3 regions of the Streptomyces sp. NPDC048664 genome follow, and region 2 is predicted to be linked to each of the others. Evidence: predicted binding sites of a transcription regulator. Region 2 holds the regulator's gene; each other region holds the start of a gene.
What was found. The regulator HrcA, encoded in region 2, represses chaperone genes, less so after heat shock. The targets are predictions, from matches to a motif close to TTNGCACTCNGNNNNNCNGAGTGCNAA.
Positions count from the first base shown of each region.

Region 1: a site for HrcA is predicted at 3,897-3,923, ahead of groES (co-chaperone GroES). Genes of this name have one in related genera too.
Region 3: a site for HrcA is predicted at 6,194-6,220, ahead of groL (chaperonin GroEL). Genes of this name have one in related genera too.

Region 1 is NZ_JBEZHK010000001.1:153,252-162,948, reverse strand. Features, by position in the region: gene AB0C59_RS00690 (sigma-70 family RNA polymerase sigma factor) at 1-579, shown strand, start outside; gene AB0C59_RS00685 (methyltransferase domain-containing protein) at 732-1,904, opposite strand; gene AB0C59_RS00680 (polysaccharide deacetylase family protein) at 1,995-2,960, shown strand; gene AB0C59_RS00675 (polysaccharide deacetylase family protein) at 2,957-3,820, shown strand; gene groES (co-chaperone GroES) at 4,069-4,377, shown strand; gene groL (chaperonin GroEL) at 4,528-6,150, shown strand; gene AB0C59_RS00660 (hypothetical protein) at 6,299-6,481, opposite strand; gene AB0C59_RS00655 (SDR family oxidoreductase) at 6,644-7,417, opposite strand; gene AB0C59_RS00650 (MOSC domain-containing protein) at 7,506-8,174, opposite strand; gene AB0C59_RS00645 (LysR family transcriptional regulator) at 8,291-9,187, shown strand; gene AB0C59_RS00640 (WhiB family transcriptional regulator) at 9,278-9,610, opposite strand.
Region 2 is NZ_JBEZHK010000005.1:262,728-272,424, reverse strand. Features, by position in the region: gene AB0C59_RS08265 (SpoIIE family protein phosphatase) at 1-1,267, shown strand, start outside; gene hemW (radical SAM family heme chaperone HemW) at 1,336-2,568, shown strand; gene AB0C59_RS08255 (DUF3097 domain-containing protein) at 2,588-3,400, opposite strand; gene AB0C59_RS08250 (MBL fold metallo-hydrolase) at 3,435-4,190, opposite strand; gene hrcA (heat-inducible transcriptional repressor HrcA) at 4,367-5,386, shown strand; gene dnaJ (molecular chaperone DnaJ) at 5,387-6,520, shown strand; gene AB0C59_RS08235 (nitronate monooxygenase) at 6,635-7,711, shown strand; gene AB0C59_RS08230 (16S rRNA (uracil(1498)-N(3))-methyltransferase) at 7,708-8,448, shown strand; gene AB0C59_RS08225 (VOC family protein) at 8,465-8,857, shown strand; gene AB0C59_RS08220 (hypothetical protein) at 8,996-9,553, shown strand; gene AB0C59_RS08215 (S41 family peptidase) at 9,624-9,697, shown strand, end outside.
Region 3 is NZ_JBEZHK010000016.1:16,961-26,657, forward strand. Features, by position in the region: gene AB0C59_RS18770 (DUF3263 domain-containing protein) at 1-51, shown strand, start outside; gene otsB (trehalose-phosphatase) at 96-968, shown strand; gene AB0C59_RS18780 (trehalose-6-phosphate synthase) at 970-2,400, opposite strand; gene AB0C59_RS18785 (glucosyl-3-phosphoglycerate synthase) at 2,496-3,449, opposite strand; SAM riboswitch class I at 3,589-3,744, shown strand; gene thrC (threonine synthase) at 3,763-5,055, shown strand; gene AB0C59_RS18795 (MoaD/ThiS family protein) at 5,110-5,385, shown strand; gene AB0C59_RS18800 (cold-shock protein) at 5,818-6,021, shown strand; gene groL (chaperonin GroEL) at 6,380-8,002, shown strand; gene AB0C59_RS18810 (NADH:flavin oxidoreductase) at 8,225-9,355, shown strand; gene AB0C59_RS18815 (GNAT family N-acetyltransferase) at 9,420-9,697, opposite strand, start outside.

The DNA.
Region 1 (9,697 bases), on a different contig from region 2:
CTGGAGTTCCAGGCCTCGCGCACCGCCGCGCGCACCACCGCGGACGGCCGCCCGGTCCTGCTGGAGGACCAGGACCGGCGTCGCTGGAACCGCCTGCTGATCGCCCGGGGCGTGGACGCCCTCGCCCGCGCGGACTCGGTCGCCACCGGTCCCCCGGGCCCCTATGTCCTCCAGGCCGCGATCGCCGCCTGCCACGCCCACGCGCACACCTACGAGGAGACGGACTGGCCGCGCATCGCCACCCTCTACGACCTGCTGGCGGCCCGCGCACCGTCCCCGGTCGTCGAACTGAACCGTGCGGTGGCCGTCTCGATGGCGAAGGGCCCGGGCGCGGCCCTGGAGATCGTGGACCGCCTGGCCGCGGAACCCGCCCTGCGGGACTACCACCTGCTGCCGAGCGTACGAGGCGACCTGCTCGCGCGCCTGGGCCGCACGGAGGAGGCCCACCGGGAGTTCACCCGCGCGGCAACCCTGACCAGGAACGAACAGGAACGCCACCTCCTCCGCTCCCGCGCAGCCACCACCCGCGACCAGCCCCCACCCCAGAACCCCGACCCGCACCCCCAGCAACCGACGTAGGCCCGCACGGTCAGGGGCGCGGGGAACTGCGCAAATCACCACGACGCACCCGCAGGGACCGACGTAGGCCCGCCCGACCAGGGGCGCGGGGAACTGCGCGAACCACCACGACGCACCCGCAGGTGAAGCCCCCCGACCCCGCGGAGCGCACCTCACACAGGCCCCCCCAGCAACATCACCGGCGCCCCCGCCATCCGCGTGAGGAACACCGTCACCACCCCCGCCCCCCACCCCTTCGGCAACACCTTGCGCCGCAGTTCCTCGGGCTCCACCGCCGACCCCCGCTTCTTCACGGTCAGCACCCCCACCTCCCGCTCCCGAAGCAGCGCCTTCAACCGCTTCACGTTGAACGGCAGCCAGTCGGTGATCTCGTACGCGCTGGCGTACGGAGTGTCCCGGTACTCGTCCGCCGTCACATACGCGATCGTCTCGTCGATCAGCCCCCCGCCCACCTCCTCGGCCACCTCGGCCACCAGATGCGCCCGGATCACCGCGCCGTCGGGCTCGTACAGGTACCGCCCCAGCGCCCGCACCGCCGGATCGGGCAGCCCGCGCCCCCGCAGCGCGCGCGGCCCGGGCAGCAGCGTGGCCCGGACGAGCCCTGGCTCGGTCCCGAACCACAGCACCGCCTCCTTCACATCGCCGCCGTCCGAGATCCACTCGGCCTCCGCCCCGGCCGGCACCGCCTCGTGCGGAATGCCCGGCGCGACCTTCAGCGCGGCGTGGGCGGCCTTCGACGCGGTGGCCACGGCCCAGGACAGGGGCGGCGAGTACGCCTCCGGGTCGAAGATGCGGCCGCGTCCACCCCGCCGCGCGGGGTCCACGAAGACGGCGTCGTAGGACGACACGTCCACCTCGGCGACATCCGCCTCCCGCACCTCGATCAGCCCGGCGAGGCCCAGCGCGTCGGCGTTCGCCCGCGCCACCGCCGCCGTCAGCGGGTCGCGGTCCACGGCCAGGACGCGGATCCCGGCCCGCGCCAGCGCGATCGCGTCGCCGCCGATGCCGCAGCACAGATCGGCGACCGAGGTCACGCCCAGCGCGCGCATCCGCTCCGCGCGGTACGCGGCGACCGCCGTCCTGGTGGACTGCTCCACGCCGTTCGGGGTGAAGTACATGCGCTCCGCGTCCTGGGCGCCGAACTTGGCCGCGGCCCGTTCCCGCAGCCGCGCCTGCCCGAGGGCCGCCGAGACCAGTTCCACGGGGTGCTCACGGCGCAGCCGGGTCGCGACGGCCAGTTCCTGTGCCGGAGCGGTGCCGCGCACCTCGTCGAGCAGGGCCTGGCCCTCGGATGTGAGCAGTGCGGCGAAGGAGAGGTCGTTCACCCGGACATTGTCGGCCAGTCGGTGGATGACGTGCGCCCGGGCGCGGTGTCGGCGCCCGCGAGCGGGTGGCGGCTGGAAGGATCCCGCGCCATGGGGCTCGTACGACAAGATGACGAAGAGTGCGCGACCTGCCCTGCCCAGCGCGCGGGGCGCGCACGGCGCGCGGCCCGCGTCCGGTGCGCGACCCTCGTCCTGCTCGCCGTCGCCGCGTCCGCCACCGCCTGCTCCGACCCGCAGGCGCACGACCCGCACGCCCGGCCCGGCGCCCACGGCCCTCAGCAGCCCAAGGCGCCGGTCCGCGACTACTTCGCCACCCACCCGCGCGCCCTGTACGCCCGCCGGGCCGCGGCCATCAGGACCTGGGGCGTGGCCGAGGTGCCCCTGGCGGCCCCCGCGCCCCCGGCCAGGAAGCCGCGGATCGTCTCCAGGAAGGGCCTCGGGATCCAGGGCGGCACCGACCTGCCCCCGGTCTTCACCACGGTCCCCACCGCCGACAAGGTCGTCTTCCTCACGGTCGACGACGGCGCCGAGAAGGACCCGGACTTCGTCCGGATGATGGACGACCTGAAGATCCCGTACACGGCGTTCGTCCACGACTACCTCAACGACGACGACGGAGACGGCTACGGGTACTTCCGCAGGGCGCGCGACCTCGGCGCCGCACTGGGCAACGCCACCCTGCACGACCGCTATCTGCCCGGGCTGCCCTACGACGTGCAGCGGGAGGAGGTCTGCGGCATGCAGGACGTGATGGCGCGGGAGTTCGGCCGCCGCCCGACGGTCCTGAGACCGGTGGGCGGCAGCTACGACACCGACACCCTGCGCGCCGCGAAGTCCTGCGGAGTCAGGTACGTGCCGCTGTGGAACGCGGAGGTGTTCGCCGACCGCTGGGAGTTCCGCCAGTGGGACGGGCGCCTGCACCCCGGCGACATCGTCCTGACCCACCTCCCGGGCACGCCCCAGGCGCGGGGCACGATGCCCGGCGTGATGCGCCGCTTCCTGGAGAAGGTCACGGGCGCGGGATACGCGGTGGCGCGCCTGGAGGACTACCTGTGAGGGCGCGGGTGCCGTTCGCCGCGCTCCTCGCGGCCGCGCTCGCGGCCGGACCGCTGTCCGGCTGCGCCCCGTCCGTGGACCCCATCGAACGGCTGGGCAGGAAGGCGGCGCAGAAGGTCGGACCGCGGCACGAGCGGCCGGACCGCCCCTACCGCCGCTGGGGACTCGACGCCCCGCTGGCCCCCGCCCCGAGGCCGCCCCGGCCACCCGCCGACTGGTCGTCCCCGAAGCGAGCCGGACCGCCGAAGGTGCTGGACCGGGTCCCCACCCGGGACAGGGTCGTCTTCCTGACCTACGACGAGGGCGCCGAGCGCAACCCCCGGTTCCTCGACATGGTCCGCGAACTGCGGCTGCCCGTCAGCGTCTTCCTCGGCGAGGCGGCCGCCGGACCGGACGACGCGCGGCTCGCGCGGCTGCGCACGGCCGGCGCGGTCGTCGAGAGCCGTCCCCTGGGCCATCGGGCCCTGCGCGGTCGGCCGTACGGCGAACAGCGGGCCGCGATCTGCGGCCGGCGGGACCGGCCGCGGCGGCCGCCGGGGTCATCTCCCCGGCTGCTGCGCCCGCCCTACGGCGCCTACGACAGGACGACCCTGCGGGCGGCGGCGGACTGCGGCGTCACGGCCCTGATCCTCTGGCGCCCGCGCCCGTTCCCCCCGCCGGTGCCGGGCGCGGGCCCGGGGTCCCTCGTAGGGGGGACACCGGATCACGGTCCCCCGCGTGCGCCCCTCGGACCCGGCGACATCGTGCGCCCGCACGAGCCGGGCCACCCGCTCGCCGAACTTCCCGCGGAGACGGCCCGCGTGCTGCGCCGTGCCCAGGCCTCTGGCCTCACGGTGGCGCGCCTGGAGGACTATCTGTAGCGCCGCTCGCCCGGCCGATCGTAGGACCGCCGGTGCCGTCGCCGGCGTCCCCGTTCGCGCGCCGCGCCACGGTCGACTGGCACTCCGCTTGACCGAGTGCTAATCGCGGTCATAGTCTCGGCCCTGGCACTCCCCACTGGAGAGTGCCAACACGCGACGGGCAGGTCCGGCACCCGCGACGACGGATCCACCTGGTCGCCACCTCAGACAGTTAACCCCGTGAGATCTCCGAAGGGGGAGGTCGGATCGTGACGACCACCAGCTCCAAGGTTGCCATCAAGCCGCTCGAGGACCGCATCGTGGTCCAGCCGCTGGACGCCGAGCAGACCACGGCCTCTGGCCTGGTCATCCCGGACACCGCGAAGGAGAAGCCCCAGGAGGGCGTCGTCCTCGCGGTGGGCCCGGGCCGTGTCGAGGACGGCAAGCGCGTCGAGCTCGACGTCAAGGTCGGCGACGTGGTGCTTTACAGCAAGTACGGCGGCACCGAGGTGAAGTACAACAACGAGGAGTACCTCGTTCTCTCGGCTCGCGACGTGCTCGCGATCATCGAGAAGTAATTCACCCCAAGCAGACTGCTTGAGAACTGCGCCCCCGGCCCCCGCGACCGTTGAAAAGCCGGGTGTCGGGGGCGCGGTTCGTTTTTCCACGCGATGGCGGCCGCCCGGGAGAGGCGGCCGGGGATCGCGACGAGAGGACTGGAACGCTCCATGGCGAAGATCCTGAAGTTCGACGAGGACGCCCGTCGCGCCCTCGAGCGCGGCGTCAACAAGCTGGCCGACACGGTCAAGGTGACGATCGGCCCCAAGGGCCGCAACGTCGTCATCGACAAGAAGTTCGGCGCGCCCACGATCACCAACGACGGTGTCACCATCGCCCGTGAGGTGGAGATCGAGGACCCGTACGAGAACCTCGGCGCCCAGCTGGTGAAGGAGGTGGCGACCAAGACCAACGACATCGCGGGTGACGGTACGACCACCGCCACCGTGCTCGCCCAGGCGCTGGTGCGCGAGGGCCTGAGGAACGTCGCCGCCGGCGCGTCCCCCGCCGCCCTGAAGAAGGGCATCGACGCCGCCGTCAAGGCCGTCTCCGAGGACCTGCTCGCCACGGCCCGCCCGATCGAGGAGAAGTCCGACATCGCCGCCGTGGCCGCGCTGTCCGCTCAGGACCAGCAGGTCGGCGAGCTGATCGCCGAGGCGATGGACAAGGTCGGCAAGGACGGTGTCATCACCGTCGAGGAGTCCAACACCTTCGGTCTGGAGCTGGACTTCACCGAGGGCATGGCCTTCGACAAGGGCTACCTGTCCCCGTACTTCGTGACGGACCAGGAGCGTATGGAGGCCGTCCTCGACGACCCGTACATCCTCATCAACCAGGGCAAGATCACCGCCATCGCGGACCTGCTGCCGCTGCTGGAGAAGGTCATCCAGGCCGGCTCCTCCAAGCCGCTGCTGATCATCGCCGAGGACCTGGAGGGCGAGGCCCTCTCCACCCTCGTGGTGAACAAGATCCGCGGCACCTTCAACGCCGTCGCGGTGAAGGCCCCCGGCTTCGGTGACCGCCGCAAGGCGATGCTCCAGGACATGGCCGTCCTCACCGGCGCCACCGTCATCTCCGAGGAGGTCGGCCTCAAGCTCGACCAGGTCGGTCTGGACGTGCTGGGCTCCGCCCGCCGCGTGACCGTCACCAAGGACGACACGACCGTCGTGGACGGCGGCGGCAAGTCCGAGGACGTCGTCGGCCGCATCGCCCAGATCAAGGCGGAGATCGAGAACACCGACTCCGACTGGGACCGCGAGAAGCTCCAGGAGCGCCTGGCCAAGCTGGCCGGCGGTGTCTGCGTGATCAAGGTCGGCGCCGCCACCGAGGTCGAGCTCAAGGAGAAGAAGCACCGTCTGGAGGACGCCATCTCCGCGACCCGCGCCGCGGTCGAGGAGGGCATCGTCTCCGGTGGTGGCTCCGCGCTGGTCCACGCCTCCAAGGTGCTGGAGAGCGGCCTGGACAAGCAGGGCGACGAGGCCACCGGTGTCGCCATCGTCCGCCGCGCCGTCGTCGAGCCGCTGCGCTGGATCGCCGAGAACGCCGGCCTCGAGGGCTACGTCATCGCCTCCAAGGTGGCCGAGCTCGACAAGGGCCAGGGCTACAACGCGGCCACCGGCGAGTACGGCGACCTGGTCAAGGCCGGCGTCATCGACCCGGTCAAGGTCACCCGCTCCGCCCTGGAGAACGCCGCCTCCATCGCCTCCCTGCTGCTCACGACCGAGACCCTGGTCGTGGAGAAGAAGGAAGAGGAAGAGCCGGCGGCCGGTCACGGCCACGGTCACTCCCACTGACCCAGGCACTCCGTACGTCCGAAGGCCCGGCACCCCGTGTGCCGCCTTCGGCGTCACCGCCCGGCGGCGAAGCCGCCGCACCGCGCACCCACCAACGCCGGCGGGCCGTCACCGGATCAATCGGTGACGGCCCGCTGGGGTGAGGTGATCATGCGGCGAGGACGTTCAGCGCGCGGCGTGCGCGCTGGGTGACGCGCTCGGCGCGGCGCTGGAGGCGCATCGCGCGCACGAGGCGTTCTCGCTCCGCCTCCCGCATGCGCTCGCTCATCAGCTCTCGGGTCTGGTCCGCGTACAGCATCGTGTCCCCCTGGGGCGGCGGACCCTCAGGCATCCGGATGATGCCAACCTCGTCAGGTCGCGCCTTCTGCCTAGGATTCTACAACCATCCGCGCGCCATCGCCTTCGGTTTAATCCCCACGCTCGAAGATGACCTACCGATGACAGGTCCGTGCACGTCAGGAGACACGAAGGTGCAGGATCCGGGTCCGGGCGTCTACCGCGGACCGTACTTGCGCCCCGTACGCGAGGTGATCCCGCCGAGCAACGCACGAGGCGTCACCTTCACCACGCCCATCAGCGCCTTGTAACGGGGATCCGGGATCGACAGCGTCCTGCCCCGCGACAGGTCCGCGAGGGCCGCCGCGACCAGCTTGTCGGCGTCGAGCCACATCCAGTTCGGGATGTTGTCCGTGCCCATCCCGGCCCGCTCGTGGAACTCCGTACGGACGAAGCCCGGGCACAGCGCCATCAGCCGGACACCGGAACCGGCCAGGTCCCGTGCCGCCCCCTGCGTGAACTGCACGACCCACGCCTTGGACGCCCCGTACGTGCCGCGGGGCACGAACGCCGCGACCGAGGCCACGTTGACCACCCCGCCCCGCCCGCGCGTGCGCATCGCCTCCGCCGCCGCGCTGGTCAGCCGGAGCACCGCCTCGCAGTGCACCTTGAGCATGCGCAGCTCGTCCGCCATCGGCACGTCGAGATAACGGCCCTTGTTGCCGAAGCCCGCGTTGTTGACCAGCAGGTCCACCGGCTTCCTGCGGTCGGACAGCCGCGCCACCACCGCCTCGATGCCCTCGTCGCCGGCCAGGTCCGCGCTCAGCACCTCGACCTCGACGCCGTGCCGGTCGTGCAACTCCGTGGCCTGCTCCCGCAGTCGCTGGGAGTCGCGTGCCACCAGGACGAGGTCATGGCCGTCGGCGGCCAGCCGCCGTGCGAACGCGGCGCCGATGCCCGCGGTCGATCCCGTAATCAGAGCCGTTGTCATGGGCCAACGATAGTGACCCGGACCGGCCGGGTCCGCCCGCCGGACCGACTGCTCGACCGGCCCCCGGGCGGGCGCCCGCGGGCGCCGGTCAGTTGCGGTCGGCGTACTGCCGCACGTACTCCCGTGCCTTCGCCGCGTGCCGCGGGTGCAGCGCGTCGCCCGCCGCCAACAGGCCGGGCAGCAGATGCCGTTCCGTCGTGGAGGCGCGGAACTGGAGGGCGACCGTGACGTCGTGGGCGGGCCGGTGCACGACCGAGACGGGGTCGCCCACCCGGATCTCACCGCCCTCGATCACGCGCAGGTACGCCCCGGGTGCCGCCCGGTGCGTGAACTTCTTGACCCAGCCGTGCTCGCCCAGGTGGCTCTGGAAGGTGCGGCACGGGATCCGGCCGGAGGTCACCTCCAGTACCACCTCGGCCCCGACCCGCCACCGCTCACCGATGAGCGCGCCGGACACGTCGACGCCCTGGGTGGTGAGGTTCTCGCCGAAGCAGCCGTTCGACAGCTCGCGGCCGAGTTCCCGCTCCCAGTCGTCCAGGTCCTCCCGGGCGAAGGCGTACACCGCCTGGTCGTCGCCGCCGTGGTACCGCAGATCGCACACCGCGTCGCCGGCCAGGCCGCTCGCCCCGCCCGGCCCGGGCGCGGCCACCCGCACGGGCCCGTCCACCGGCCGCTTGTCGATGCCGGTGACCCCGTCGGCCTGGTCGGTGTGGTCGACGGCCACGGGCCGCCCCAGGTTCAGTGACAGAAGCCTCATGCCAGCACCGTAGACGACGGTGGCACGACGGGGGCAGCCGTGCGACGGGGTCCGCCGTCCTCAAAGTCCCGCCGCATCGTTCGCCCTCGTGTCCAAGTCCCGCTTATGCTCACGAGGTGATCGAGGCCCGACATCTCCGTGTGCTGCGCGCCGTGGCCGCCACCGGCTCCTACTCGGCGGCGGGGCGCGAACTGGGCTGCACCCAGCCGGCCGTCAGCCAGCAGATGAAGGCGCTGGAGGCGTCGGTGGGCACCCCGCTGCTGGTCCGCAGCGGACGCGACATGCGGCTGACCGAGGCCGGTGAGGCGCTGGTGCGGCACGCGGCCGGCATCCTCGCGGGGCTGACCGCCGCCGAGGAGGAGGTCGCCGCCATCGCGGGCCTGCGCGCGGGACGCGTCCGCCTCGTGTCCTTCCCGAGCGGCAGCTCCACGCTCGTCCCCACCGCGCTCGCCGCCCTGCGCGCCGCGCACCCCGGCACCCGCGTCTTCCTGGAGGAGGCCGAGCCGCCCGAGTCCGTGGAGAAGCTGCGCGCCGGAGACTGCGACATCGCCCTCGCCTTCCGGTACGAGGGCGCGGCGGGCGCCGAGGAGTGGGACGACCTGGTGGCGCGCCCGCTGCTGGTGGACCGGCTGGTCGCCCTCGTGCCCGAGAGGCACCCGCTCGCCCGCTCGGGGTCCGTCGCCATCGGCGAACTGGCCGACGAGTCCTGGATCGCGGGCTGCCCCCGCTGCCGCGGTCAACTGGTGCAGGCGTGCGCCAACGCGGGCTTCCTGCCCCGCATCGACTTCGCGACCGACGACTATCCGGCCGTGATGGGCCTGGTCGGCGCGGGACTCGGGGTCGCCGTGCTGCCGCAGCTGGCCCTCGAGTCCGTACGGCCGCGCGGGGTGCGCCCCGTGACACTGGAACCCGCGGTGCGGCGCGAGATCGTCGCCCTGACCCTGCCGGACCTGGAGCAGGTGCCGGCGGTGGCGGCGACGCTGGGAGAGCTCGCGAGGACGGCCGTCAGATAGCGGCCCCGCGCGGCGCCTGAGGCACGGCACCCCAAAACGGGCACACGTGTGCGCGCCCGTGGTGAAGACCCGTGCTGAAGAAACGTTCCTTCAATTGTTCGAGCCGGCCGGTCCTCCGCTGGTGGTGGAGGCCGGCACCAGCCGGTTCCGGGCCCGTCCCATGAGTTCCTCCCGCTCGTCCTCGGTCAGCCCGCCCCACACGCCGTACGGCTCACGCACCGCCAGTGCGTGCGCCGCGCACTCGGCGCGTACGGGGCACCTCATACAGACCTCTTTGGCCGAGTTCTCGCGAGCGCTCCGGGCCGCTCCGCGTTCGCCCTCCGGATGGAAGAAGAGCGAGCTGTCGACCCCACGGCAGGCCGCATGGAGCTGCCAGTCCCACAGATCCGCGTTCGGACCGGGAAGGCGTGAGAAATCTGCCATTGCGTGTCCCCTTGTTGCCGTTCTGGGCGGATATCTGTGCCCTCGACCGTACATCCACGATCTTAGGAGATGAAAATATGACTCATT
Region 2 (9,697 bases):
CGACCTGCTCGCCGGGCAGCTGGACGAGGAGATGGTGGCCGCCCTGACCGGTCAGCTCCTCGTGCCCCGGCTCGCGGACTGGTGCGCGGTGTGGCTGGAGGACGAGGCGAGCGGCTGGCGCGGCCCCGAGACCGCCTTCGCCCCCGGACCCCGGCTCGCCAGGGTCTGGCACGGCAGCGAGAACCGCATCGAGGAACTGCGCCGCACGCTGGAGAAGGACCCGCCCCGGCTGCCCGAGGCGGTGCGCTCCCGGCCGGTGCCCGTGCCCTGGCCGGGGGAGGCGCTCGGACCCCGGGGCGCGACGGGCGTGGCGCTCGCCTACCGGCTCATCGCGGGTGGCCGGCCGCTGGGCACGCTGGTCATCGGGCGGACCGGGCTGCGGCACTTCCCCGACGAGGTCACCGGGCTCGTGGAGGACCTCAGCCGCCGGGTGGCGCTGGCCATCGGGGCGGCCCGGCAGTACGCGCGCCAGGCCACCATCAGCCGCGTGCTCCAGCGGGGGCTGCTGCCCGGGGCGGTCGCCGAGATCCCCGGGCTGAGCAGTTCCCTCGTGTACGAGCCGCTGGACAAGGGCGGACCGAGCGGCGACTTCTACGACATCTTCCCGGCCGGCCCCGGCCGCTGGTGCTTCGCGCTCGGCGACGTCCAGGGCAAGGGCCCCGAGGCGGCGGTCGTGATCGGCCTGGCCCGGCCCTGGCTGCGGCTGCTGGCCCGGGAGGGCTACGCGGTCCCCGAGGTCCTCGACCGCCTCAACCAGCTCCTGCTGGACGACGCCACGGAGGCCTCGGACGCGGCGGCGCGGGCCCTGGTCGGGGCGGGCGCGCCGCTGCCGGTCGCCGACGAGGGCCCGCAGGCCCGCTTCCTCTCCCTGCTCTACGGCGAGCTGGTCCCCTTCGACGGCGGAGTGCGCTGCACGCTCGCCTCCGCCGGGCATCCGCTGCCCCTGTTACTGGGCCCGGACGGCGCCGTACGGCCCGCCGTTCTGCGGTCGCAGACGCTCCTCGGGGTCATCGAGGACGTGGCGTACGGCTGCGAGACCTTCGAGCTGTACCGCGGGGACACGCTGCTGTGCGTCACGGACGGGGTGACCGAGCGGCGCAGCGGCTCCCGCCAGTTCGACGACGGGGACGGCCTCGCGGTGGCGCTCGCGGCCTGCGCCGGGCTGAGCGCGGAACTGATCGCCCGGCGGATCAGCGGCCTGGTGCACGACTTCGCGCCGAAGCCACCGGAGGACGACCTGGCGCTGCTGGTCCTGCAGGCCGGCTGACCGGGCCCGCGCGGCGCGGGAGCGGCGGGCCCGCCGAGCACTCCCGGCGGTACGGGACAATGGAGGACATGCCTTCCGCACTCCCCGACGGCGAACCCGTCCCCGACGACGGGGCGCTGCCCGCCCACGCCTTGGCCGGCGCCGCCGAGCGCCCGCTCGGGTTCTACCTCCACGTCCCCTACTGCGCCACGCGCTGCGGCTACTGCGACTTCAACACCTACACGGCGACGGAGCTGCGCGGCACGGGCGGGGTGCTGGCCTCCCGGGACAACTACGCCGGGACGCTGACCGACGAGATCCGCCTCGCCCGCAAGGTGCTGGGCGACGACCCGCGCGAGGTGCGCACCGTGTTCGTCGGGGGCGGCACGCCGACGCTGCTGGCCGCGGAGGACCTGGTGCGGATGCTGGGCGCCGTCCGCGACGAGTTCGGGCTCGCGGCGGACGCGGAGGTGACCACGGAGGCGAACCCGGAGTCGGTGGACGCCCGGTATCTGGCCACGCTCCGGGAGGGCGGCTTCAACCGGATCTCCTTCGGCATGCAGAGCGCGCGCCCGCACGTCCTGAGAATCCTGGACCGCACGCACACCCCGGGCCGTCCCGAGGCCTGCGTGGCCGAGGCGCGGGCGGCGGGCTTCGACCATGTGAACCTGGACCTGATCTACGGCACGCCCGGTGAGTCGGACGACGACTGGCGCGCCTCCCTGGACGCGGCGCTCGGCGCGGAGCCGGACCACGTCTCGGCGTACGCCCTGATCGTGGAGGAGGGCACGCAGCTCGCCCGCCGCATCCGCCGGGGCGAGGTGCCGATGACGGACGACGACGTCCACGCGGACCGCTATCTGATCGCCGACGAGGTGCTGGGCGCGGCGGGCTACGACTGGTACGAGGTGTCCAACTGGGCCACCTCCCGGGCGGCCCGCTGCCTGCACAACGAGCTGTACTGGCGCGGCGCCGACTGGTGGGGCGCGGGTCCCGGCGCCCACAGCCATGTGGGCGGGGTGCGCTGGTGGAACGTGAAGCACCCGGGCGCGTACGCGGCGGCCCTGGCCCAGGGCCGATCCCCGGGCGCGGGCCGCGAACTGCTCTCGCCGGAGGACCGCCGGGTGGAGCGCGTCCTGCTCGAACTGCGCCTGAGCGACGGCGCCCCGCTCTCCCTGCTGAAGGAGCGGGGCCTCGCGTCCGCCGGACAGGCCCTGGCCGACGGGTTGCTGGAGCGGGGCCCGTACGAGCGGGGGCGCGCGGTGCTGACGCTGCGGGGGCGGCTGCTCGCGGACGCGGTGGTGCGGGACCTGGTGGACTGAACGCCGCCGGCCGGCCCCGTCACCCCGCCGCGCCGCCCGTGACGAAGTCGATCAGCTCCTCCACCCTGCCCAGCAGGGCCGGCTCCAGGTCCTTGTAGGAGTGGACCCGGGACAGGATCGCCTGCCAGGCGGCGCCGGTGTTCTCCGGCCAGCCCAGGGCCCGGCAGACCCCCGTCTTCCAGTCCTGCCCGCGCGGGACGCGCGGCCACGCGCGGATGCCGAGGGACGACGGCTTCACCGCCTCCCAGACGTCGATGTACGGATGGCCGACGACCAGGGCGTGGTCGCTGGTCACCGACCGGGCGATCCGCCACTCCTTGGTGCCGGGGACCAGGTGGTCCACCAGGACGCCCAGCCGGGCGTCGGGGCCGGGGGAGAAGGAGTCCACGATGGCGGGCAGGTCGTCCACACCCTCCAGGTACTCCACCACCACGCCCTCGATGCGCAGGTCGTCGCCCCACACGCGCTCGACCAGTTCCGCGTCGTGGCGCCCTTCCACGTAGATGCGGCCCGCGCGCGCCACCCGCGCCCGGGCGCCGGGGACGGCCACCGAGCCGGACGCCGTCCGCGTGGGGCGGGCCGGGCCCGACGAGGGCCGGACGAGGGTCACCACCCTGCCCTCCAGCAGGAAGCCCCGCGGCTGGAGCGGGAACACGCGGTGCTTGCCGAAGCGGTCCTCCAGCGTCACCGTGCCCGCCTCGCAGCGGATCACCGCGCCGCAGAAGCCGGTACCCGGCTCCTCCACCACCAGGCCGGGCTCCGCCGCGATCTCCGGCGCGGGCCGCTGGGGCTTCTTCCACGGAGGAGTCAGGTCCGACGAGTAGGCGCGCATTCGGATGACGATAGGAGAAGGTGCCCGCCCGGTCCTACGACACGCCGAAACGCGCGGCCAGTTCGTCGCGCTGAGCCCGTACGAACGCCGCGTCCACCACCGCGCCGTGACCGGGCACGTACAGCGCGTCCGGGCCGCCCAGTCCCAGCAGCCGGTCCAGCGCGGCCGGCCACCGCGAGGGCACCGCGTCCGGACCCGCCTGGGGTTCGCCGGACTCCTCCACCAGGTCCCCGCAGAACACCACCGCGCGGTCCCCGGGGACCAGCACGGCCAGATCGTGGGCCGTGTGGCCGGGGCCGACGTTCGCCAGCACCACGCGCACCCCGCCCAGATCGAGCGTCCACGCGTCCGGGACCGGACGCGTGGGCGGGGTCGGCGCGTCCACGGCGGCGGCCGCGGCGGCGGGGTCCAGGCCGTACCGCACCGCGTCCGCGCCCAGTTCGGCGCGCCCGTGGGAGAGCACCGTCTCGACGCCCGCCGCGCCGAACACCTCCGCGCCCGGGAACGCGGCAGCCCCGAGGACATGGTCGAAGTGCGGGTGCGTGAGCGCGAGATGCGTCACATCGCGCGCCCCGCCGAGCGATGCGAGCAGCGGGCGCGCCTCGGCTCGCAACCGCGCGCCCTCATCGAGGCTCGACCCCGCGTCCACGAGGAGCGCCGCGTGCTCGCCCGCGACCAGTCCCACCGTGCAGTCCCAGACCGGCAGCCGCCTGCGCCCCGCCCGGGGGCCGAGCGCCTCCCAGCCGGCCTCCGCCCAGCACCGCTCCCGCCACCGCGTCGTCTCCGTCATCCCCCGACGCTATCGGCCCGCCTTCCCCCCGGCCCGTACTCGTCGGTACGGCACGGTCGCCCGCCCTTGCCGGGGGCGTACCCGGCCGCCGTACACTGGCTCCGGGATTGCTGGCACTCGGATGAGCTGAGTGCCAGGGAGAACGCGAAGGTGACACACAGCTGGAGGTGCGCGCGATGCTCAGTGAACGCAGGCTCGAAGTGCTGCGCGCCATCGTCCAGGACTATGTGGGCACCGAGGAGCCGGTGGGCTCCAAGGCGCTCACCGAGCGCCACAACCTCGGCGTCTCCCCGGCCACCGTCCGCAACGACATGGCCGTGCTGGAGGACGAGGGCTACATCGCCCAGCCCCACACCAGCGCCGGACGCATCCCCACGGACAAGGGCTACCGGCTCTTCGTGGACAAGCTCGCGGCCGTCAAGCCGATGACCGCGCCCGAGCGCCGCGCGATCCAGAGCTTCCTGGAGGGCGCGTTCGACCTCGACGACGTCGTGGCCCGCTCGGTGCGGCTGCTCGCGCAGCTCACCCGGCAGGTCGCCGTCGTGCAGTACCCCTCGCTGACGCGGTCGACGGTGCGGCACGTGGAGCTGCTGTCCATGGCGCCCGCGCGGCTGATGCTGGTGCTGATCACGGACACCGGACGGGTCGAGCAGCGCATGATCGACTGCCCGGCACCGTTCGGGGAGGCGTCGCTCGCGGATCTGCGCGCACGGCTCAACAGCCGTGTCGCGGGCCGCCGCTTCGCGGATGTCCCGCAGCTGGTGCAGGACCTTCCCGAGGCGTTCGAGGAGCCGGAGGACCGCGGCGCCGTCGCCGCGGTGATCTCCACCCTCCTGGAGACGCTCGTGGAGGAGACCGAGGAGCGGCTGGTGATCGGCGGCACCGCCAATCTCACCCGCTTCGGACATGACTTCCCTCTCACCATCCGCCCCGTCCTGGAGGCCCTCGAGGAGCAGGTGGTACTCCTGAAGTTGCTGGGGGAGGCGAAGGATCCGGCCATGCGGGTGCGTATCGGTCATGAGAACGCGCACGAGGGACTCAACTCCACGTCCGTGGTCTCGGTGGGCTACGGTTCGGGCGGCGAAGCAGTAGCGAAACTGGGCGTGGTCGGACCGACCCGCATGGATTACCCGGGAACGATGGGAGCGGTACGAGCGGTGGCACGGTACGTCGGACAGATCCTGGCGGAGTCGTAAGTGGCCACGGACTACTACGCCGTACTCGGCGTGCGCCGCGACGCGTCGCAGGAAGAGATCAAGAAGGCGTTCCGTCGGCTCGCGCGCGAGCTGCACCCGGACGTCAACCCCGATCCGAAGACGCAGGAGCGGTTCAAGGAGATCAACGCCGCGTACGAGGTTCTCTCGGACCCGCAGAAGAAGCAGGTCTACGACCTCGGCGGCGACCCGCTGTCCCAGGCGGGCGGCGGTGCGGGCGGCTTCGGCGCGGGCGGCTTCGGAAACTTCTCCGACATCATGGACGCGTTCTTCGGCACGGCGTCGCAGCGCGGACCGCGCTCGCGCACCCGCCGGGGCCAGGACGCCATGATCCGGCTGGAGATCGAGCTCGACGAGGCGGCCTTCGGCACGACGAAGGACATCCAGGTCGACACGGCCATCGTCTGCAACACCTGCAACGGTGAGGGCGCCGCGCCCGGCACCTCCGCGCAGACCTGTGACATGTGCCGCGGCCGCGGTGAGGTATCGCAGGTCACGCGGTCCTTCCTGGGCCAGGTCATGACGTCGCGGCCGTGCCCGCAGTGCCAGGGGTTCGGCACGATCGTCCCGAACCCGTGCCCGGAGTGCGCGGGGGACGGCCGGGTGCGGTCCCGCCGCACGCTCACGGTCAAGATCCCGGCGGGTGTCGACAACGGCACGCGGATCCAGCTCGCGGGTGAGGGCGAGGTCGGTCCCGGCGGCGGCCCCGCCGGAGACCTGTACGTGGAGATCCACGAGCTGCCGCACCCGATGTTCCAGCGCCGGGGCGACGACCTGCACTGCACGGTCACCATCCCGATGACGGCGGCGGCCCTCGGCACGAAGGTCCCGCTGGAGACGCTGGACGGCCTGGAGGAGGTCGACATCCGGCCCGGCACGCAGTCCGGGCAGTCGATCCCGCTGCACGGCCGGGGTGTCACGCATCTGCGGGGCGGCGGCCGGGGCGACCTGATCGTGCACGTGGAGGTGCAGACCCCGGGCAAGCTGGACCCGGAGCAGGAGCGCCTGCTGCGGGAACTGGCGGTCCTGCGCGGCGAGGAACGGCCCCAGGGGCAGTTCCAGCCCGGACAGCAGGGGCTCTTCTCGCGTCTGAAGGACGCGTTCAACGGACGCTGAGCGCGGACGCCGGGCCGGGGGGTGACCCCCGACCCGGCACTGGCGCCGGCCGGTGTCCGAAGCCGGGGGTCCGCCGGATTCGGACTTGTCCGGTGGACGTGACACGATGCGGTCATGTCCACCGCGCTTACCGGTCTGCTCGGACATCCCCTCGTGCAGGCCCCCATGGCAGGCGGCATCTCCGTGCCGCCACTGGCCGCCGCCGTGTCCGAGGCGGGCGGCCTCGGATTCCTGGCCGCCGGCTACAAGACCGCCGACGGCATGTACCAGGAGATCAAGCAGCTGCGCGGACTCACCGGCCGCCCCTTCGGCGTGAACGTGTTCATGCCGCAGCCCGAGACGGCCGACCCCGCCGCCGTCGAGGTCTTCGCGCACCAGCTCGCCGGGGAGGCGGCCTGGTACCAGACCGAGTTGGGCGACCGGGACAGCGGGCGCGACGACGGCTTCGACGCCAAGTTGGCCGTCCTGCTCGACGATCCCGTCCCCGCGGTCTCCTTCCACTTCGGGGTCCCGGCTCCCGAGGCCCTTGAGTCCCTGCGGCGCGTGGGCACCGTCACCCTCGTCACGGCGACCACCGCCGAGGAGGCGCTCGCCGTGCAGCAGGCCGGCGCCGACGCCGTGATCGCGCAGGGCGTCGAGGCGGGCGGCCACCAGGGCACCCACCGGGACGTCCAGGAGAACGACGGCTTCGGCATCGGCCTGCTGACCCTCCTCGCCCAGCTGCGGGAGACCGTGGAGATCCCCGTCGTGGCGGCGGGCGGCCTCATGCGCGGCGCCCAGATCGCCGCCGTCCTCGCGGCGGGCGCGAGCGCCGCGCAGCTCGGCACCGCCTTCCTCGCGACGCCCGAGTCCGGCGCCGCCGCCGTGCACAAGCGGGCCCTGACCGACCCGCTCTTCGTCCGCACCGGCCTGACCCGCGCCTTCTCCGGCCGCCCGGCACGCGCTCTGGTCAACCGGTTCGTGCGCGAGCACGGCCCCTACGCGCCCGCCGCGTATCCCGAGATCAACCACCTCACCTCGCCGCTGCGCAAGGCCGCAGCGCAGGCGGGTGACGCACAGGGCATGTCGTTGTTCGCCGGCCAGGGGCACCGCCTGGCCCGTGAGCTGCCCGCAGGCCGTTTGGTGCGCGTGCTGGTGGCGGAACTGGAGGCGGCGGTGACAGCGTTGTCCGGGGGAGGTGCCGGGCGATGACGGCTCCGGTGTTCATCGTGGACCGACTCGACGTGATCGGGCCGGAGTTCGTGCTCGACGGTCCCGAGGGGCGGCACGCGGTCTCCGTGAAGCGGCTGCGTCCCGGCGAGGACGTGGTGCTGACCGATGGTCAGGGGCGTTGGGCCGAGGGCGTGGTGAAGGCCGCCGAGGGCAAGGACCGGCTCGTGGTCACGGACCTGGAGTCCGTCCACGAGGAACCGGCCGCCCCGGTGCGCATCACCGTGGTCCAGGCGCTGCCCAAGGGCGACCGGGGCGAGCTCGCCGTGGAGACCATGACCGAGGTGGGCGTCGACGCGGTCGTCCCGTGGGCGGCCTCGCGGTGCATCACGCAGTGGAAGGGCGAGCGGGGGCTGAAGGCGCTCGGCAAGTGGCGGGCCACCGCACGCGAGGCGGGGAAGCAGTCCCGCCGGGTGCGCTTCCCGGACGTCGCGGACGCGGCGACGACGAAGCAGGTCGCGGCGCTCGTGGCGGAGGCCGACTTCGCCGCGGTGCTGCACGAGAGCGGCGACGAGCCGCTCGCGACCGTCGAACTCCCCACCCGGGGCGAGATCGTGCTGATCGTCGGCCCCGAAGGGGGCGTGTCCCCCGAGGAGTTGGCCGCGTTCGAGGAGGCGGGTGCGAACGCGTTCCGGCTGGGGCGTACGGTCTTGCGTACATCGACCGCCGGCACGGCGGCGGCAGCGCTGCTGCTCGGCCGCACGGGCCGCTGGTCCTGATTCACGAGGGGACGCCGTGGAACTCGCTCAGATACGGCTGCTGGTCTCGGACTTCGCGCGGTGCTACCGCTTCTACGCCGACGTCCTCGGCCTCAAGCCCCAGTCGGGGGCCGAGACGGGCCCCTACGAGAAGTTCAGCGCGGCCATGGGCTCGGCGGGCATCGCGCTCCAGGACCGGGCCATGATGGCCGGGATCCTCGGAGAACTCGGCGAGGCCGCCACCGGCCACCGCTCGCTGGTGGTGCTGCGCGTGGACGACCTGGACGCGTACTGCCGGGAGATAGCGTCCCGGGGCGCGACGCTGCTGCACGGACCGGCTCCCCTGACCGACCGCATGCGGGTGGCCCACCTCAAGGACCCCGAGGGCAACGTGGTGGAGCTGCAGGAGTGGCTTCTGCTCACCCCCTGACGTCTGCACCCGCGCGGACAGGGCCCGTTGCCCCGCGCGGTCGGCGCGTGCCGCGCGTACGCCCCAGGGTGCACGGGAGCGCCCGGATGGCCGTATGCGCCCTACCGTCGGGGGTGCGGCGGTGGCACCATGCCCTCCATGGGGGTATTGAGGCGGATTCGGCGGCCGGGTGGCCCGCGGTTCGCGGCGGTGGCCGGGCTCGTGGTGGCCGCCGTCGCCGGAGTCGTCGCGTGCCAGCCGGGTGACCTGAGTTCCGCGGCGGTGGCGTACACGACCGACCAGACCGCCACCCGGCAGCTCCAGCACCAGCATGTGACGGTGCGTTGGCTCAGCTGCACCGGTGACTACGGCGACCGGAACGCCTCCGCGGGCCGGACGCCCGCGCCCGCCGTGAGCACCATCGTCACCGTCGACTGCCAGGGGCGGACCGACGACGGCAGGGCCATCACCGTCAAGGGCCGGGTCACCCGGGCCGTCGACGGCAAGTGCGTGCGCGGGGACCTCAGGGCGACCGTGGGCGGCAGACAGGTCTTCCGCCTCAGCGGCCTCGGCGACTGCGGCTCCCGGAGCCCGGTGCCGCCCGCGTCGAACCACCCCACCGATCCGGGGCGGCCGAACCCCACCGTCACGGTCACCGTCACCAGGACGATCTGGTGCCAGGGCGACCCCACCTGCTGGCCGATCCAGGGCAAGTGACCGGTGCGGCGGGGGTGGCTATGTGGCAAAACCCCTGTCAGCGGCGGGAATCGCTGCTTAGGGTGATCCGGTGACTCAGCCCGTATCGCCGTCGCCCGCGCCCACCTACCTGAGGTTCCCGCACCCGCGTGGCGAGTTGGTCGC
Region 3 (9,697 bases), on a different contig from region 2:
ACCGTCAACCGGCTCCGCCGCGTGCGCGAATCCCGCCGCGCCGAGCGCTGACACGGCCCTGGGTGCGCGCGCCCCGACGTGGATAGGGTCGTCGTATGGGCAGCCCTATGGAACCGGAAGCCGTGGACTCCGTGCCGACCCCCGCCACCGAGGCCGGGCGCGACGGCCTCGACGCCATCCTCGCGAGGCCCGGCCGGGCCGTCCTCGCGTTCGACTTCGACGGGACGCTCGCCCCGATCGTCCCCGACCCCGACCAGGCCCGCGCCCACCCCGGCGCGGTCCCCGCCCTCGCCGCGCTCGCCCCGCACGTCGCCTCCGTCGTGGTGATCACCGGCCGCCCCGCCGCGGTCGCCGTGCGCCACGGGGGCCTCGCGGACGTGCCCGGGCTGGCCGACCTCGTGGTCCTCGGCCACTACGGCGCCGAACGCTTCAGCGCCCGCACCGGCACCGTCGACGCCCCCGCCCCGCACCCCGGGGTCGCCGCCGTCCGCGCCGAGCTGCCCGGCTTCCTCCAGAGCATCGGCTCCTGGAAGGGCACCTGGATCGAGGAGAAGGGGCGCTCCGTCGCCGTGCACACCCGGCGCGCCGACGACCCGGACGCCGCCTTCGAGGCCCTGCGCGAACCCCTCGCCGACCTCGCCCTGCGCCACGGCCTGATCCTCGAACCGGGACGCCTGGTCCTGGAGCTGCGCCCGCCGGGCATGGACAAGGGGGCGGCTCTGCTGGACCACGTCCGCCGCACCGGCGCCGACGCCGTCCTCTACGCGGGCGACGACCTCGGCGACCTCCCCGCCTTCGCCGCCGTGGACAAGCTCCGCTCCGAGGGCGTACCCGGCCTGCTCGTGTGCAGCGGCAGCACGGAGGTCACGGAACTGGCCAGGAGGGCGGACCTGGTGGTGGACGGGCCGCAGGGAGTGGTGCGACTGCTGGAGGCACTGGCCCGCCGGATCACCGACGCGCCCGGGTGACTCACCCCTCCAGCGCCGCCAGCTGATCCAGGAACCACCGGGCCGGGGGCAGCGCCGTGGCCTGCGCCGCCAGCCGCTTGGTACGGTCCGCGCGCTGCTGCGGCCCCATCGACAGGGCCTCGTGCAGCGCCCGGGCCGTACCGCCGATGTCGTACGGGTTCACGGTGAGCGCGTCGTCGCCCAGTTCCTCGTGCGCCCCCGCCTCCCGGGACAGCACCAGCGCACAGCCCTCGTCGGAGACCACCGGCACCTCCTTGGCGACCAGGTTCATCCCGTCCCGGATGGGGTTGACCAGGGCCACGTCCGCCAGCCGGTAGGCGGCCAGCGAGCGCGCGAAGTCGTCCTTCACATGCAGCACGACAGGGGTCCAGTCCGGTGTGCCGAAGCGGGAGTTGACCGCGTCGGCCACCCGCTGGACCTCGGCCGTGTAGTCGCGGTAGACGGCCAGGTCCTGGCGGGAGGGGTAGGCGAACGCGATGTGGCAGACGCGCTCGCGCCACTCGGGGCGGGTGTCGAGCAGCTCCTCGTACGCCAGCAGGCCCCGCACGATGTTCTTCGACAGCTCGGTGCGGTCCACCCGCACGATCGCCTTGCGGGCACTGCCGTCGGGGGCCGAGCCGATCTGCTCGCGCAGGGCCGCCATGCGCTCGTCCACGTCCGGCTCGTGCGCGCGCCGGCGCAGGAAGTCGGCGTCCGCCCCCAGCCCGTGCACCCCGATCCGGGTGCCCGCGGGGATGCCGGGGCCGAGGACGGCATGGCAGCAGTCCGTGAAGGCGTCCGCCCAGCGCCGGGTCAGGAACGCCGCCCGGTCCGCGCCCAGGATGCCGCCGAGCAGCTGCGCCGCGATGTCGTCGGGCAGCAGCCGGAAGTAGTCCGGCGGTGCCCACGGGGTGTGCGAGAAGTGGCCGATGCGCAGGTCGGGGCGCAGCCCGCGCAGCATCCGGGGCGCCAGGGCGAGGTGGTAGTCCTGGATCAGGACGGCCGCGCCCTGCGCCGCCTCCTGGGCCAGCGCCTCGGCGAACGCGCGGTTGTACGCCTCGTACGCCGCCCACTGGCGGCGGAACGCGGCGTCGAAGACCGGCTCCAGAGGGGTCTGGTAGAGCATGTGGTGCACGAACCACAGCACCGAGTTGGCGATGCCGTTGTAGGCGTCCGCGTACACGTCGGAGGCGATGTCGAGCATCCGCACCCGCTGACCGCCGGTGTCCTCCGGGTCGAGCGCCCCGCCCGTGCGCCGGACGGCCTCCCGGTCGCCGTCGCCGAGCGCCGCGCAGACCCAGACCGCGTCCGTGTCCGGGCCGATGGCCGACAGTCCGGAGACCAGTCCGCCCCCGCCGCGCCGGGCGGTGAGCCGCCCGGTGTCCTCCAGCGCGTACGAGAGCGGACCGCGGTTGGAGGCGACGAGCACGGACGCCGTTTGAGTGGGAGCCATGCCACGAAACCTAGCCCGCGCCGAAAACGCTCAAACGCGCGGCTCAGCCGTATGTGGTGCGGGATACGGACAGGGACCGCGGTGGGCGGGGCGGTTCAGGCCGCCCCGGCGCCGCGCCGCTCCACGTACTCCCTGATCTGCGCCATCGGTGGCCGCTCCTCCGTGTCCACCGTGTACGTCCGCGGCTCGAACCCGTCCTCGCCGCGCTCGAACTGGGTGAGGGCGGGCCGCACCAGATGCCCGCGGGCCAGCCTCAGCTGCGCGGTGCGGTAGATCGCGGCGGCCATCCGGCCCAGAGCCTGGCTGTCCTGGTGGCGGTGCCTGCGCACGCCGACGTCGACCTGGGCGAGGGCGTCCAGGCCCACCAGGTGCAGCGCGTCGACCAGGATGCCGAGCTCGACGCCGTAGCCGACCGGGAAGGGGAGCCGCTCCAGCAGGGAGCGGCGGGCCGCGTACTCGCCGCCGAGCGGCTGCACGAAGCCGGCCAGCCGGGGCCAGTGCAGGTTGAGCAGCGGCCGGGCCACCAGTTCGGTGACCCGCCCGCCCTGGCCCGCGACGTCGCCGAGCGGGCGGTCGTACATCGCCTTCACGAGATCCACCTCCGGGTCGGTGAGCAGCGGGCCCACGATCCCGGTGACGAAGTCGCAGGAGAACTCCCGCAGGTCCGCGTCGACGAAGCACACGATGTCGCCGCCGGTGACCAGCAGGGACCGCCACAGCACCTCTCCCTTGCCGGGCAGCGCCGGGACGCGGGGCAGGATCGCGTCGCGGTGCACCACGCGCGCGCCCGCCGCCGCGGCGACCTCGGCGGTACGGTCCGTGGAGCCCGAGTCGACCACGACGATCTCGTCGACCAGCGGGACCCGCTCCACGAGGTCGCGGCGCACGGCGGCGGCGATGGCACCGACCGTCGCCTCCTCGTTCAGCGCGGGCAGCACGACGGAGACCGACTGCCCGGTCCGCTCCTTGGCGGCGAGGACCTGGTCGAGCGGGCGATCGGCCACGGACCAGGATCGGGTGGCCAGCCAGCGCTCGACTTCTTCCAGCACGGTCGGCGGCTCCTCGTGGTGTCTCATGGTGTCTCGCGTTTCGGACGGCTGTCTCGCCCGTCGTGGCCTTCGGTTACAGTCTTGAACAACGCCGACGACCCTCGCACATCCTGGGCCGGAAGCGTCCACAACCGAACAGAGCTCATCCAGAGGGGCAGAGGGAACGGCCCGATGAAGCCCCGGCAACCCTCCAGCCGATTCTCGTCTTCGCGGCTCAGCGCACGCGGCGAGGCTCCCGGCTAGGGAAGGTGCCAAATCCGTCTCACGGCGAGGTGCGCCGTGAGGAAGATGAGGAGAAAGGGCCTCGCCTCACATGGCTGCGCAGACTGTAGCGAACGTCGCACACCCCACCACCGACTCCGTCGACCTCGGCCCCGCCACGGCCCTGTCCTGCCGCGAGTGCGGCCACCGGGTGCCGCTCGGACCCGTCTTCGCCTGCGAGGAGTGCTTCGGGCCGCTGGAGATCGCCTACGACTTCTCCGGCTACGACCCCGAGGAACTGCGCAAGCGGATCGAGGCGGGCCCCGCGAACATCTGGCGCTACGCCCCGCTGCTGCCCGTCCCGGCCGACGTCGCCGGCAAGCCGAACCTGAACCCGGGCTGGACCGCGCTCGTCAAGGCCGACAACCTCGCCCGCGAGCTGGGGGTGACCGGCGGACTGTGGGTGAAGGACGACTCCGGCAACCCGACGCACTCCTTCAAGGACCGCGTGGTCGCACAGGCGCTGGAGGCGGCGCGCGCCTTCGGCTTCACCACCCTGTCCTGCTCCTCCACCGGCAACCTCGCGGGCGCGGTCGGCGCCGCGGCGGCCCGCGCCGGGTTCCGCTCCTGTGTGTTCATCCCGCACGACCTGGAGCAGGGCAAGGTCGTCATGGCCGCGGTGTACGGCGGTGAGCTCGTCGGCATCGAGGGCAACTACGACGACGTGAACCGCTTCTGCTCCGAGCTGATCGGCGACACGGCGGGCGAGGGCTGGGGCTTCGTCAACGTCAACCTGCGCCCGTACTACGCGGAGGGCTCCAAGACCCTGGCGTACGAGATCGCCGAGCAGCTCGGCTGGCGGCTGCCGGACCAGATCGTGGTGCCGATCGCCTCCGGCTCGCAGCTGACGAAGATCGACAAGGGGCTGCGGGAGCTGATCGCGCTCGGCCTGGTCGAGGACAGGCCGTACAGGATCTTCGGCGCGCAGGCCGAGGGCTGCTCGCCGGTGTCGGTCGCCTACAAGGCGGGGCACGACGTGGTCCGGCCGCAGAAGCCGGACACCATCGCCAAGTCGCTGGCGATCGGGAACCCGGCGGACGGCCCGTACGTGCTGGACATCGCCCGCCGCACCGGCGGCGCGGTGGAGGACGTGACCGACGCGCAGATCGTGGACGCCATCAAGCTGCTCGCCCGCACCGAGGGCATCTTCGCGGAGACGGCCGGCGGTGTGACGGTGGGGGTGACCCGCAAGCTGGTCGAGAACGGTGTGCTCGACCCCGCGAAGTCGACGGTCGTCCTCAACACCGGCGACGGCCTGAAGACCCTGGACGCGGTGGCGGGCACGGGGCTGACCGCCACGATCCGCCCGAACCTCGACTCCTTCCGCGAGGCCGGGCTCGCCTGAGCCGCCGCCCGCGCACCGCCCCCTCGCCGCCGTACCCCGACCGGAGGTCACCCCATGAGCGTCACCGTCCGCATCCCCACCATCCTGCGCGCCTACACCGACGGCCGGTCGGAGGTGGCCGCCGAGGGCGCGACCCTCGCCGAGGTCATCACCGACCTGGAGAAGAACCACACCGGCATCGCCGCCCGCGTCCTGGACGACCAGGGCAGGCTGCGCCGGTTCGTCAACGTGTACGTCAACGACGACGACGTCCGCTTCGAGCAGGGTCTTGAGACCGCCACTCCGGACGGGGCCGGCGTCTCCATCATTCCGGCGGTGGCAGGCGGCTGAATATTACCCTCGGTAACGCATGTAACCGAGAGTTCACAGAAATGCCTCCTCCGCGGAAGAAGTGGAGGAGGCAATTCTGTGTGGTTGAGCGCGATACAGTTGGGGTACGCGGTCGGGGTTTTCCCTATGGGGCACCCTGGCGTCGCGCTCCGCACCCGCCAAGAAGCAGCCAAACTGCGCGGTGTATTTGCGCCCTTCACCCCTTTCGCCCGGTCCGACTTGCCCGCAATGCGGATGAATTCTCCGCACATTTCCGATCGGCCATGCCCGGAATTCTCGTCCGATTGACCTGTTGCAGACGGCAGTTGGACAGATACATTCAGCCGCGGTCGACGCGTTCCGGCGCACGCCCCCAACCGTTTGGGGGGTGAGGTCTGACCCGGATCCGCGAAGTGCGGATCTGCGCAAGGGCCAGTAATAGGGGAGTTAGGCATGGCTCAGGGCACCGTCAAGTGGTTCAACGCGGAGAAGGGGTACGGCTTCATCGCGGTCGACGGTGGTGCGGATGTTTTCGTCCACTACAGCGCGATCCAGATGGACGGCTACCGCACCCTGGAGGAAGGCCAGCGGGTCGAGTTCGAGATCTCGCAGGGTCAGAAGGGGCCGCAGGCGGACATGGTCCGTCTGGCCGTTTGAGTTGCGCGCCGACCACTGAACTGATCGACGTGTCGAGGGGCTCGTATCCCGCAGGGGTACGAGCCCCTCGGTCTGTCCGGAGCGCGGGTGTCGCGGAGCGGCGCGCCGGAGCGTATGGGCAGGTCCGCCCGCGGTTCGCGCCCCTTGTTCACCTCCCGATCCCGGGGAGGCGCTTGCACTCGGCAGGGGCGAGTGCTAATCATTGGCGTTAGCACTCTGAAGGTGAGAGTGACAACGAAGGACCGGGTCGGTGAGGCCGCGGACCGGGTGGGGCAGGGAACCACCGGCCGAGGCCGTCCGTCGCGGGCGCGGGCGCGGTCCGAAGGAATCACCCCCAGTCCTGGAGGGACCACTTCACATGGCCAAGATCATCGCGTTCGACGAGGAGGCGCGGCGCGGCCTCGAGCGCGGCATGAACCAGCTCGCGGACGCCGTCAAGGTGACGCTCGGCCCCAAGGGTCGCAACGTCGTCCTCGAGAAGAAGTGGGGCGCCCCCACGATCACCAACGATGGTGTCTCCATCGCCAAGGAGATCGAGCTCGAGGACCCGTACGAGAAGATCGGCGCCGAGCTGGTCAAGGAAGTCGCCAAGAAGACGGACGACGTCGCCGGCGACGGTACGACCACCGCGACCGTTCTCGCCCAGGCGCTGGTCCGTGAGGGCCTGCGCAACGTGGCCGCCGGTGCCAACCCGATGGCCCTCAAGCGCGGTATCGAGAAGGCCGTCGAGGCCGTCTCCGCCGCCCTGCTGGAGCAGGCGAAGGATGTCGAGACCAAGGAGCAGATCGCTTCCACGGCCTCCATCTCCGCCGCCGACACCCAGATCGGCGAGCTGATCGCCGAGGCCATGGACAAGGTCGGCAAGGAAGGCGTCATCACCGTCGAGGAGTCGCAGACCTTCGGTCTCGAGCTCGAGCTCACCGAGGGCATGCGCTTCGACAAGGGCTACATCTCGGCGTACTTCGCCACCGACATGGAGCGTATGGAGGCCGTCCTCGACGACCCGTACATCCTGATCGCCAACCAGAAGATCTCCTCGGTCAAGGACCTGCTCCCGCTGCTGGAGAAGGTCATGCAGTCGGGCAAGCCGCTGCTGATCATCGCCGAGGACGTCGAGGGCGAGGCCCTGTCGACCCTGGTCGTCAACAAGATCCGTGGCACCTTCAAGTCCGTCGCCGTCAAGGCCCCGGGCTTCGGTGACCGCCGCAAGGCCATGCTCGGCGACATCGCCATCCTCACGGGCGGCGAGGTCATCTCCGAGGAGGTCGGCCTCAAGCTGGAGAACGCGGGCCTGGAGCTCCTGGGCCGCGCCCGCAAGGTCGTCATCACCAAGGACGAGACCACCATCGTCGACGGCTCCGGCTCCACCGACCAGGTCGCCGGTCGTGTGAACCAGATCCGTGCCGAGATCGAGAACAGCGACTCGGACTACGACCGCGAGAAGCTCCAGGAGCGTCTGGCGAAGCTGGCCGGCGGCGTGGCCGTCATCAAGGCCGGTGCCGCCACCGAGGTCGAGCTCAAGGAGCGCAAGCACCGCATCGAGGACGCCGTTCGCAACGCGAAGGCGGCCGTCGAGGAGGGCATCGTCGCCGGTGGCGGCGTGGCCCTGCTCCAGGCCTCCCAGGTGTTCGAGAAGCTGGAGCTGGAGGGCGACGAGGCCACCGGTGCCGCCGCCGTCAAGCTGGCGCTCGAGGCCCCGCTGAAGCAGATCGCCGTCAACGCCGGCCTCGAGGGCGGTGTCGTGGTGGAGAAGGTGCGCAACCTGACCCCGGGCCACGGCCTGAACGCCGCGACCGGCGAGTACGTCGACCTGGTCAAGGAAGGCATCATCGACCCGGCGAAGGTGACCCGTTCCGCGCTGCAGAACGCCGCCTCCATCGCCGCGCTGTTCCTGACCACCGAGGCCGTCATCGCCGACAAGCCGGAGAAGGCCGCCGCGCCTGCCGGTGGCGGCATGCCGGGCGGTGACATGGACTTCTGATCGACCCCGGTCGATCAACCGTCCCGCGTACCGAGGGCGGCACTCCCCGACAAGGGGGGGTGCCGCCCTCGGGCGTGTCCGGGGGAATTCCCGGCGGGTCCCGGGAATGGCGGGGGGCCGCCGACGGTTGTTTCAGGGAGTGCAACAATGCGTGTGCACATACCCATGGGTTGGCCGCGTGCTGAGCCCGCACCGAGCAAGCCACCGACAAGGAGTCCCCCCGTGACCGTCACCGCCTCGGACACCGCCTCCCGCGCGGCCCGCGTCCTGTCCCGGCCGATCGCCCTCAACGGCCTCACGGTCCCGAACCGGATCGCGATGGCCCCGATGACCCGCATGTTCTCCCCGGGCGGCGTCCCCGGCGAGGACGTGAAGGAGTACTACGCCCGCCGGGCCGCCGCCGGCGTCGGCCTGATCGTCACCGAGGGCACGTACGTGGGCCACGACTCCGCGGGCCAGAGCGACCGTGTGCCCCGGTTCCACGGTGAGGAGCAGCTGGCGGGCTGGGCCGAGGTCGCCGAGGCGGTGCACGCGGCCGGCGGCACGATCGTCCCGCAGCTGTGGCACATCGGCATGGTCCGCAAGGAGGGCGAGCCGCCGTTCGCCGCCGCCCCGGCCGTCGGACCGTCCGGTCTGGTCACCGCGGGCGCGGAGCCGACCGGCAGGGCGATGACGCAGCAGGACGTGGACGATGTCGTCGCCGCCTTCGCCGAGGCCGCGGCGGCCGCCGAGCGCATCGGCTTCGACGGCGTCGAACTGCACGGCGCCCACGGCTACCTCCTGGACCAGTTCTTCTGGGCGGGCACCAACCGGCGCGAGGACGCCTACGGCGGCGACCCCGTGGCCCGGGCCGCGTTCTCCGCGGAGATCGTCGCCGCGGTCCGCGCGGCCGTGTCCCCCGAGTTCCCGGTGATCTTCCGCTACTCGCAGTGGAAGCAGCAGGACTACAAGGCCCGTCTCGCCGAGACCCCCGAGGAGCTGGAGGCGATCCTGACCCCGCTGGCCGCGGCGGGCGTCGACGTCTTCCACGCCTCCACGCGGCGCTACTGGGAGCCGGAGTTCGAGGGCTCGGGGCTCAACCTCGCGGGCTGGACGAAGAAGCTGACCGGCAAGCAGGTCATCTCCGTCGGCTCGGTGGGTCTGGACGGCGACTTCGCCAAGTCGTTCCAGGGTGAGGGCGCCTCCCTCAAGGGCATCGACGACCTCCTGGACCGCCTGGAGGCCGACGAGTTCGACATGATCGCGGTCGGCCGCGCGCTGCTCCAGGACCCGGAGTGGGCGGCGAAGGTCCTCGCCGACCGGTTCACCGAGCTGAAGCCGTTCGACGCGGCGGCCCTGAAGAAGCTGCACTGACCCGAGCCCTCCGAGACGCGCCCGGGGCGCGTCTCGGAGGCGGGGCGGCCGGCGGCCGCACGGCTCAGGCCGCGTCCTGCGCGCCCGCCACCTCCAGCACGCCCACCGTCTCATCTCCGCTGACCTCTCCGGTCGGGCGGAACCCGAGCCCCAGATAGAAGCCCTCCGGGCCGTCCGCGCCGGGGTGCCAGGTGACGGTGAGGCGGGTGCCGCCCCGGCGGCGGATCTCGTCGGCCACGCACCGCACGGCGAACCGCCCGTACCCCCGGCCCTGCTTGCCCGCCGCGATGTTCAGACGCCACAGCCCGGAGCGGAAGTCGGTGCCCTCGCCGGTCCAGTCGA